DNA from 2 places in the Burkholderia sp. IDO3 genome. Region 2 is predicted to be linked to the other one. Evidence: predicted binding sites of a transcription regulator. Region 2 holds the regulator's gene; the other holds the start of a gene.
The links. Region 2 encodes FNR, which switches genes on or off when oxygen is low (the NO sensors DNR and NnrR bind a similar motif). Its sites were predicted from a motif close to TTGATNNNNATCAA; they were not measured.
Positions count from the first base shown of each region.

Region 1: a site for FNR is predicted at 2,646-2,659, ahead of DCN14_RS33575 (universal stress protein). Genes of this name have one in related genera too.

Region 1 covers NZ_CP028964.1:430,467-434,544, forward strand. The annotation lists gene DCN14_RS33565 (2-dehydro-3-deoxygalactonokinase) at 1-742, shown strand, start outside; gene DCN14_RS33570 (right-handed parallel beta-helix repeat-containing protein) at 739-2,544, shown strand; gene DCN14_RS33575 (universal stress protein) at 2,742-3,221, shown strand; gene DCN14_RS33580 (DUF2964 family protein) at 3,237-3,428, shown strand; gene DCN14_RS38875 (tetratricopeptide repeat protein) at 3,463-3,909, opposite strand; gene DCN14_RS38880 (hypothetical protein) at 3,864-4,078, opposite strand, start outside.
Region 2 covers NZ_CP028962.1:87,407-91,484, reverse strand. The annotation lists gene epsC (serine O-acetyltransferase EpsC) at 1-9, opposite strand, end outside; gene DCN14_RS00425 (hypothetical protein) at 147-380, opposite strand; gene DCN14_RS00420 (DUF3005 domain-containing protein) at 658-1,065, shown strand; gene DCN14_RS00415 (universal stress protein) at 1,709-2,176, shown strand; gene fnr (fumarate/nitrate reduction transcriptional regulator Fnr) at 2,307-3,053, shown strand; gene DCN14_RS00405 (LysR family transcriptional regulator ArgP) at 3,100-3,993, opposite strand.

The sequences.
Region 1 (4,078 bases), on a different replicon from region 2:
CCAGCGCGGCGAGCTCGCGAACGTGATGCGCGGGGAAGAGACGCAGATCGTCGGCGCGCTGCACGCGGGCGGCGCCGCGCATGCAGCGGCCGCGACGCGCTGGATCGGCCTGCCGGGCACGCATTCGAAGTGGGTCGCGGTGCGCGGCTCGCGGATCGAGCGCTTCCGGACTTTCATGACGGGCGAGCTGTATGCGCTGCTCTGCACGCACAGCCTGCTCGGCCGCACGATGCGGCCGGCGCCGGCGTTCGTCGAGGCGGCGTTCGAGCGTGGCGTGCGCACCGCGCAGGCCGGCCATGCGACCGGGCTGCTCGCGACGATCTTCGGCAGCCGCGCGCGGCTGCTGGCCGGCGAGCTCGCGCCGCACGAGCAGGCCGATTACCTGTCGGGCGTGCTGATCGGCCACGAGCTCGCGGGGCTGGCCGCCGAAGGCGACGGGCCGGCCGGCGCGCCCGGTGCCGATGCGCCGCGGCCGATGCTGATCGGCGACGCCGCGCTGTGCGCGCGGTACCGGCACGCGGCCACGCTGTTCGGCTGGCCGCCCGTCGACACGATCGATGGCGCGGCGGCGGCCGGCCTGTGGGTGCTGGCCGAGCGGGCGGGGCTGCTGGCGGCGGCAAGCGAGGGGGCGGCGGTTCGTCTCGACGAACCGGCTGCCGCACTGGGTGGGCGGCACGACGATCGACAGGCAGTCGATCCGGTGCCGGATAACGCATGCAACATTTCGGGAGACTCACGTTGAAACACTGGAAGATGGTCGTCGCGCCGCTCGTCGGCGCACTTGCCGCATGCGGCGGCGGAGAATCGCCGGACGGCGCGGCAGTCACGGGGCAGCAACTGGCTGCCGCGCCCGCTGCGGGGCAGCAGGCCGGCGCGACGCCGGGCACGCTGTACGTCGATTGCTCGTCGGGCAGTAACGGAAACGGGAATGGGAACGGCAACGTGAAAGCCTCGCCCGCGACGCTCGGCACGCCGGCCCATCCGGTCGACGATCTAGCCACGCTGAACCGGATCGTGCTCACACCCGGCACGCATGTGCGCTTCAAGCGCGGCACGACCTGCTACGGCAGTTTTTCACCGGCGGCCGGCAGCACGGGCGCGGCCGGTGCGCCGATCGTCGTCGACGCGTACGGCGATCCGAAAGCGCCGCGGCCCGTGATTGCGGCCGGCTGCACCGATGCCGCGACCGACCCCGGCCAGTCGATCACCGAGCAGCACAAGACGGCGAGCGGATTCAGCGGCTATTACTCGCTGTGCAAGTCGGACAACCCGACCGTGAACCGCGCGGCCATCTATCTGTACAACACGCAGTACTGGGACATCCGCTCGCTCGAGCTGACCAACGACGCGACGACGCCCGGCGGGCGCCTCGGGCTGTATGTGCGGCTCGAGGATTACGGCACGGGCAGTCACTATCACGTCGACGACGTGTACGTGCATCACGTTCGCGGCTATCTGCAGGACGTCGCCGGCAATACGGTCGGCTCGTACAAGACGACGGGCGGGATGCTGTTCGAGGTGACGCGCGACAACGAGGTGGTCGGCACGAAGGAGAAGCCGACCGGCTTCGACGACATCTCGGTCGAGAACAGCGAGATCTACAACGTCGACGCGGTCGCGCTGTCGACCCGCTCCGCATGGATGTGCCGCGTGGGCGGCGCGCCGTGCGGCGACTATCCGCCGTACAAGGGCAACCCGGCCTACCTCACGAACCCGGCCACGCAGGCCGCGTCGGAGTATTTGCCGATGACGCGCGTCGTGTTGCGCAACAACCTGATCCACAACGTCGGCGGCGACGGCATCATCGTGCGCACCGCAACCGCGCCGGTCGTCGAGGCGAACCACCTGTACGACATCTGGATGCGCGCGCCGGGCAACAGTGCCGGTGCGTGGGCGATCAACACCGACGATGCGCTGTTCCGCTACAACGAAGTCAACGGCGTGCGGCTCCAGAACAACATCGAGGCCGGCGACGGGATGGCGTTCGACGCGGATCTCGGCACGCGCAATACGCGGGTGACCGCGAACTTCAGCCACGACAACGATGGCGGGCTGATGCTGTTCTGCGGATGCGGGTCCGACGGACTGGGTCACGTCGCGCAGGAAACCGGTGCGATCGTCGACAACAACCTGAGTCTGAACGACAAGCGGCGCATCATCTCCGCCGCCGGGTCGGCCGACTCCGTCGTGCGCGACAACGTCGTGATCACGCGCACGCCGGGCCTCGTGACGCCGATCGTCGAGAATCTCAGCTACGCGAACGCGTTCCAGGTGACAGGCAACCGCTTCTACAACGCATCGGACAGCGGCGCGATCTTCCGGACGAAGAATCCACAAGGCAGCTACGCGAACATCGTGTGGAGCGGCAACGCGTACTTCGGTTATGCGGCGGATCCCGAGTTCGCCGGGCCGAACTATCGCCATGGCGCCGAGCCCGATACGGTCCAGCCTTTCGCCGGGCAGAACGTCGACGCGGTAGCCGGTGCCTGGTTCGCGGCGAGCGGGTTCGACCGGAACCGGTATCGCGCGCCGCGCGTGCACTGACGGTACGGGCGGGTGTGCCGATGCGCGGCGACGGCCGACGCCGCTGCCGCGCGCGACCCGCTGTCCGTGTCAGCGGGTCGCAGGCCGGACGGCCGCCCGGTTTGATCGTCGTCAAGGTCCAAACCCGCCACCCGCCGATGATGGTGACAGGGTCGCGCGCGCTCCCGCGCGCGGCAACTCACCCCAGCGAGGTTCGCATGTACGAGAAGATCATGGTGGCCGTCGACGGCAGCGCTTCGTCGAAGCAGGCCCTGGCCGAGGCAGTGAAGGTGGCGCTGGCGGGCGACACGCACGTCAGCGTCGTGTACGTGGTCGACAAGTCGGTGCTGTTCACGTATGCCGGCCGTTTCGACCCGCATGCGCTCGTCGAGGAAATTCGCGAGGACGGCATCAAGGTGCTGCGCGAAGCCGAACAGATCATCGCGCTGGCCGGCGCGAAGGGCGAAGCCGAGCTCGTCGAGACCGAAAGCATCGGCGAGGACGTCGCGGAGCGCCTGCAGCGCTACGTGAAGGAGCACGGGATCGATCTCGCGGTGGTCGGCACGCACGGGCGGCGCGGGCTCCGGCGCGTGCTGCTCGGCAGCGTCGCCGAGCGTTTCCTGCGCGGCTCGAACTGCCCGGTGCTGCTGATTCGCGGCGACGATGCCGACGTTCCGGCCGCCGCCGCTGCGGCCTGATGCGGCGGGTACGCGATGATACGTCGCCAGTACCGGATCGTCGTCGCGGCGATCGCCGTGTTCGTGTCGCTCACGGGGATGATGGCCGTGGTGAGCGGGCTGCTGTTCGATAATCCGGTCGCGCTGCGCGGCGGCGCGATCGCGCTGATCGTCGGCGTGGCCGGCTTTGTCGTGATGCTCAACCCGGGGCCGAAAGGCGAGGGGTGACGCGATACGCGCGATGCGTGCGATACGTGCGCAGTTACGTGCCGCGCGCATCGGACGCCGCCGCCCGCTCGGGGCCGGCCGGCACATTCAGCCGTTTCAACGTTTCCGCCTGCTCCGCATTCTTCGGCTCGATCTTGCGCGCCTGCGCGAACGCATCGCGCGCTTCATCCTGCCGCCCCAGCTTCCACAGCACTTCCCCCTTGTGCGTCAGGCCGGTCGCCCGCGCATCGCCGTCGCCGTCGTCCTTCGCGAAGATCGCGATCGAGCGGTCGAACCACGCGAGCGCTTCGTCGTTGCGGCCGAGGCGATACAGCGCCCAGCCCTTGCTGTCGAGCGCATACGCATCGTTCGGCGATTGCGCGAGATGCGCGTCGATCATCGCCAGCCCGCGATCGACTTCGACGCCCGCGTCGACGAGCCGATAGCCGATGTCGTTCAGGCGGTTGTCGGGAATCTCGCCGAGGTCGAGCACGGCAGCCACGCGGCCGGCGTCGCGTTGCGCGATCGCCAGCGACAGCAGCTTGGCGACGATCTGTTGCCGCAGTGCGCTGCCGATCCGCCCAGCATCCCGGTATGGAGATTGACGTTGCGCGGCGTGCGCGATTGCGCGTAGTACGTGTAGCCGTTCGCATCCGAGTAGCCGCACGCCG
Region 2 (4,078 bases):
TGTCGACATATGCCAATGCAGGCAGCCGCGCGCAGTCGCACGGCCGCTAATAAAGTGACGGGTTCCGCAAGATTACCGCGTTTTTCGTCCGGCAGCGGCCCGCGGTGGATCGGCCGGATGGCCAATGCGGCCGGTGCGCGACGGCGTCAGATCGCGATGCTGCTCGCGTCGATCCAGCGCACGGCCCAGTCGCGCGCGTGCGCGATCGCAGCGCCTTCGTCGTTGAACTGGAGTTCGATCGGAAAAAAACGATTGGCAACGAGTTCCCCGTCGCTCGATCGGGAGATCACGACATAGGGCTTGAACGACCCGTCACTGGCGCGCGCGGGCGCGCAATTCAACAGATAACCGCGGTGCGTGAAGGCAGTAGTCGCTTGCATGAATCCGCCACCTCTAGTCCCTTGCTTTGTTGTTCACTACCCGTCTTTAAGGGTGCTGCGGCCCCCGGCGCGGGCAGAGACGGCGAGATCGCTTCCCCTCTCGCCGCTTCGCAGGAAAAGAATCATACTCTGTAGAAAACGCGTGTTCTAGCTGAAATAAATCACGACAAATCAATGCGCGCCGCGCGACCGCGGCGATCGCCCGCGCGCCTTTTCCCGTCGTGCCCGGAACGGGACTTGCTTCGATCCGGAGCGCTTCGCCGCCAGGAGAGCCGCGATGGAATCGTCAGCTCAAGCGCACACCGCGCATCCGCGCAGCATCGAACTCGACAACGACGACACGCACGACAGCACCGTCGACACCGACGGCAAGAATCGCGAAGCGTCGCGTCTTGCTGGCGGCGCGATCTCGCCCGATCAAATCACGCGCAGCAACGCATCGCTCGTCAACGCAATGCCCGAAGCCGGCGACGGCTTCGCGGGCTTCGACAGCCGCCCCGGCGGCAATCACCCGGCGTTCGCGCTGCGGGCCGGCTACACGGTGATCGAGAAAGGTTTCGATGCACCGCCGCACGCAGGCGACGAACTGTTCGGCCCGGTTCACCGGATGTACGGCAGCGCGTACTGGCCCGGGCACGGACGCCGGCCCGAACGCGTCATCGAGATCGCCGCGGTGCCGAGGTAGCGCGCGGCGTTTGAATCGATCGTTCGTTTGCCGGAGCGGCGCGCGGGCCGATGGTTCGCGCGGGCCCGGCTTGTGTTCGGCGCGCACGCGGACGATCTTCCGTATCGGTGTCGATACCGGCGCCGGTTCGCGGCGACGCGCGGGTGCGCCGCGCGCTTTCGATCGATGTGAATGCATCGATGTTGATCGAAATCAGGTTATTCGCAGTTCGGTTGCGATCCAATGGAGGCACGCGCGCGATTCGGCTTCGCCAAAGCGGACGTTGTCGTGCATCGGCGGACGGTGCCGCACCCCGGACCATCGCGCGACGCCTGTGCGGCCGCTGCCGTCACGATGCGGTATCCGCACGGTGTTCGTCCGCCGTCATCTCGCCGCAGACTGCCGCAACGCGCCGCCCGGACGGCCGGCCGGCGCGACGTCGCACGCCGCCGCACCCGTCACGCAGCGCAACATGCGGCGCGCGCATGGCTCGCGATCGGCATGCGCCGCTGCAACGACACAAGCGCCGCGATCGCGCGTGCCGATCGAGACGACCGGCATGTCGATGCAAAGTCCCTGCCGTTGGTTTACTCTGCCTCGCAGCAACGCACGGTCTGCCCGGCCGTTCGGCCGACTTCCGTTCAACCCGCCACTCGGAGACACTATGTACAAGCGCATTCTGGTTGCCATCGACGGCAGCGACACGTCCCGCCACGCATTCGATGCCGCACTCGCACTCGCGAAGGAACACGGCGCGGAACTGCAGCCGTTCTACGTCGTCGAGAACGCCGCGATCTACTACAACGTGCCGGGCTACGATCCGTCCGTGCTGCGCGACCAGCTCGTCGCGCAAGGCAACGCGCTCGCGGCGGATTTCACGAAGCTGATGCAGGCGGCGGGCGTGAAGGGCGAGACGCTGATGAGCGAAGCGTCGTCGCTCAACGACGTCTCGACGCTGATCCTCGATGGCGCGAAGGCATTCGGCGCCGATCTGCTGGTGCTCGGCACGCACGGCCGGCGCGGGTTCCGCCGCCTCGTGCTCGGCAGCATCGCGGAACAGTGCGTGCGCCACGCGACGTTGCCCGTGCTGCTGATCCCGGCCGCCTCGCACACGGATGAGCAGGAGGGCTGAACATGTTCGCGCGCGCACCGTGCTCACGCAACGGCCGGCATGCGCGCGCGGTCGCGACGTTTTGTCACCCGACCGCACCAATTTGCGGTGGGACAATGATTCTGTCGATTCAACGCCGGAGTAAACGATCATGCTGACGCCCGTCGCCACACGCCCCGCCGCCCCTTCCCATGCAGGCAACTGGGCTCCCCGCCAGGCCCCTCATTGCTCGTCGTGCGCAATGCGTCATCTGTGCATGCCGCAGGGCCTCGCCCCCGAAGCGCTCAGCCGCCTCGAATCGGTCATCTGCGCGGCTCGCCCGGTCAAGCGCGGCGAAGCGTTGTTCCGCGAAGGCGATGCGTTCGACAACCTGTATGCCGTACGTTCGGGTTCGCTGAAAACCGTCGCCACGCGCCATGATGGCCGCGAACAGGTCACCGGCCTGCACCTCGCGGGCGAAGCGCTCGGCCTCGACGGCATCTGCGACGACACGCACCCGCGCACCGCGGTCGCGCTGGAAGACAGCTCGGTCTGCGTGATTCCGTACAGCGCGCTCAAGTCGCTGTGCTCGGAAGCCGGCACGATGCAACTACGCATGCACAAGCTGATGAGCGAGCAGATCGTGCGCGAAACGTCGCAGACGATGCTGCTCGGTTCGCTGAATGCGGAAGAGCGCGTCGCCGCGTTCCTGCTCGACGTGTCGCAGCGCTACCTGAAGCGCGGCTACTCGCCGTCGGAATTCAACCTGCGGATGACACGCGAAGACATCGGCAGCTACCTCGGCATGACGCTCGAAACGGTCAGCCGCACGCTGTCGAAATTCCAGAAGCGCGGCCTGATCGAAATGCAGGGCCGCCTCGTGCAGATCGTCGACTTCGACGGCCTGCATCACGTCTGACCCGGCCCGGCGCGTGCGATACGCGCCGCATGCCTTCCCCGTCCGATCAGTCGAGAAACAGCGCGGCGCGCGCCTTCAGCGCCGCGCTGAAATCGTCGAGCCAGCCGATCGACAGGCGCCAGCTCTGCCAGTAAAGCTCGATGTCGACCGTCCGCCCGCGCGACATGTCGACCAGTTCGCCCGCTGCCAGCTGGCGATCGACCATCCGGTCCGGACACATTCCCCATCCCAGCCCCGTTTCGCATGCGCGTAGATACCCGGCGACGTGCGGTATCCAGTGTTGCGGCGGATCGAGCTCCGCACGCGTCACGCGCCGGATGAAACGCGCCTGCAGCCCGTCCTTCGGATTGAACATCACGCACGGCGCGCGGCGCAGCGCATCGCGCGTGATGCCCGCGCCGAAATAACGGTCGTGAAACGCCGGCGAGCACACCGCGCGATAGCGGATGCGCCCGAGCCGCGTCGACCTGCACCCCTGGATCGGCTCGGCCTGCGCGGTCACCGCGCCCTGCACGCTGCCGTCGCGGATGCGCGCGGCCGTGTAGTCCTGATCGTCGATCACGAGGTCGAGCAACGTCTCGCGCTCCGTGCAGAACGGCCCGACCGCGTCGATGAACCACGTCGCGACGCTGTCGTCGTTCACGGCCACGCGCAGCGTCGGCCATGCGCTCGCGATCTGGCCCGGCAATGCGGGCATCCGGCCGCCCAGTTCGGCCTCGAGCAACTGCACGCGCTCCGTATGCCGGCACAGCAGCGCGCCCGAGGTCGTCGCGACGCACGGCTGCCCGCGCTTGACCAGCACGCTGCCGACACGCTCCTCCAGCAGTTTCACCCGCTGCGACACCGCCGACGGCGTGACGTTCAGCTCCCTGGCCGCCCGTTCGAACGAGCCGTGCCGGATCACCGCCGCGAGGGCGTCGAGCAACGCGTAGTCCAGCATTAGATTTCCTTAATCGACATTAGGTAAATTAGCTTCTCTTATTCCGGGGCTGACCGCAGACTAGCGCCAACCGATTCCCCCGTCT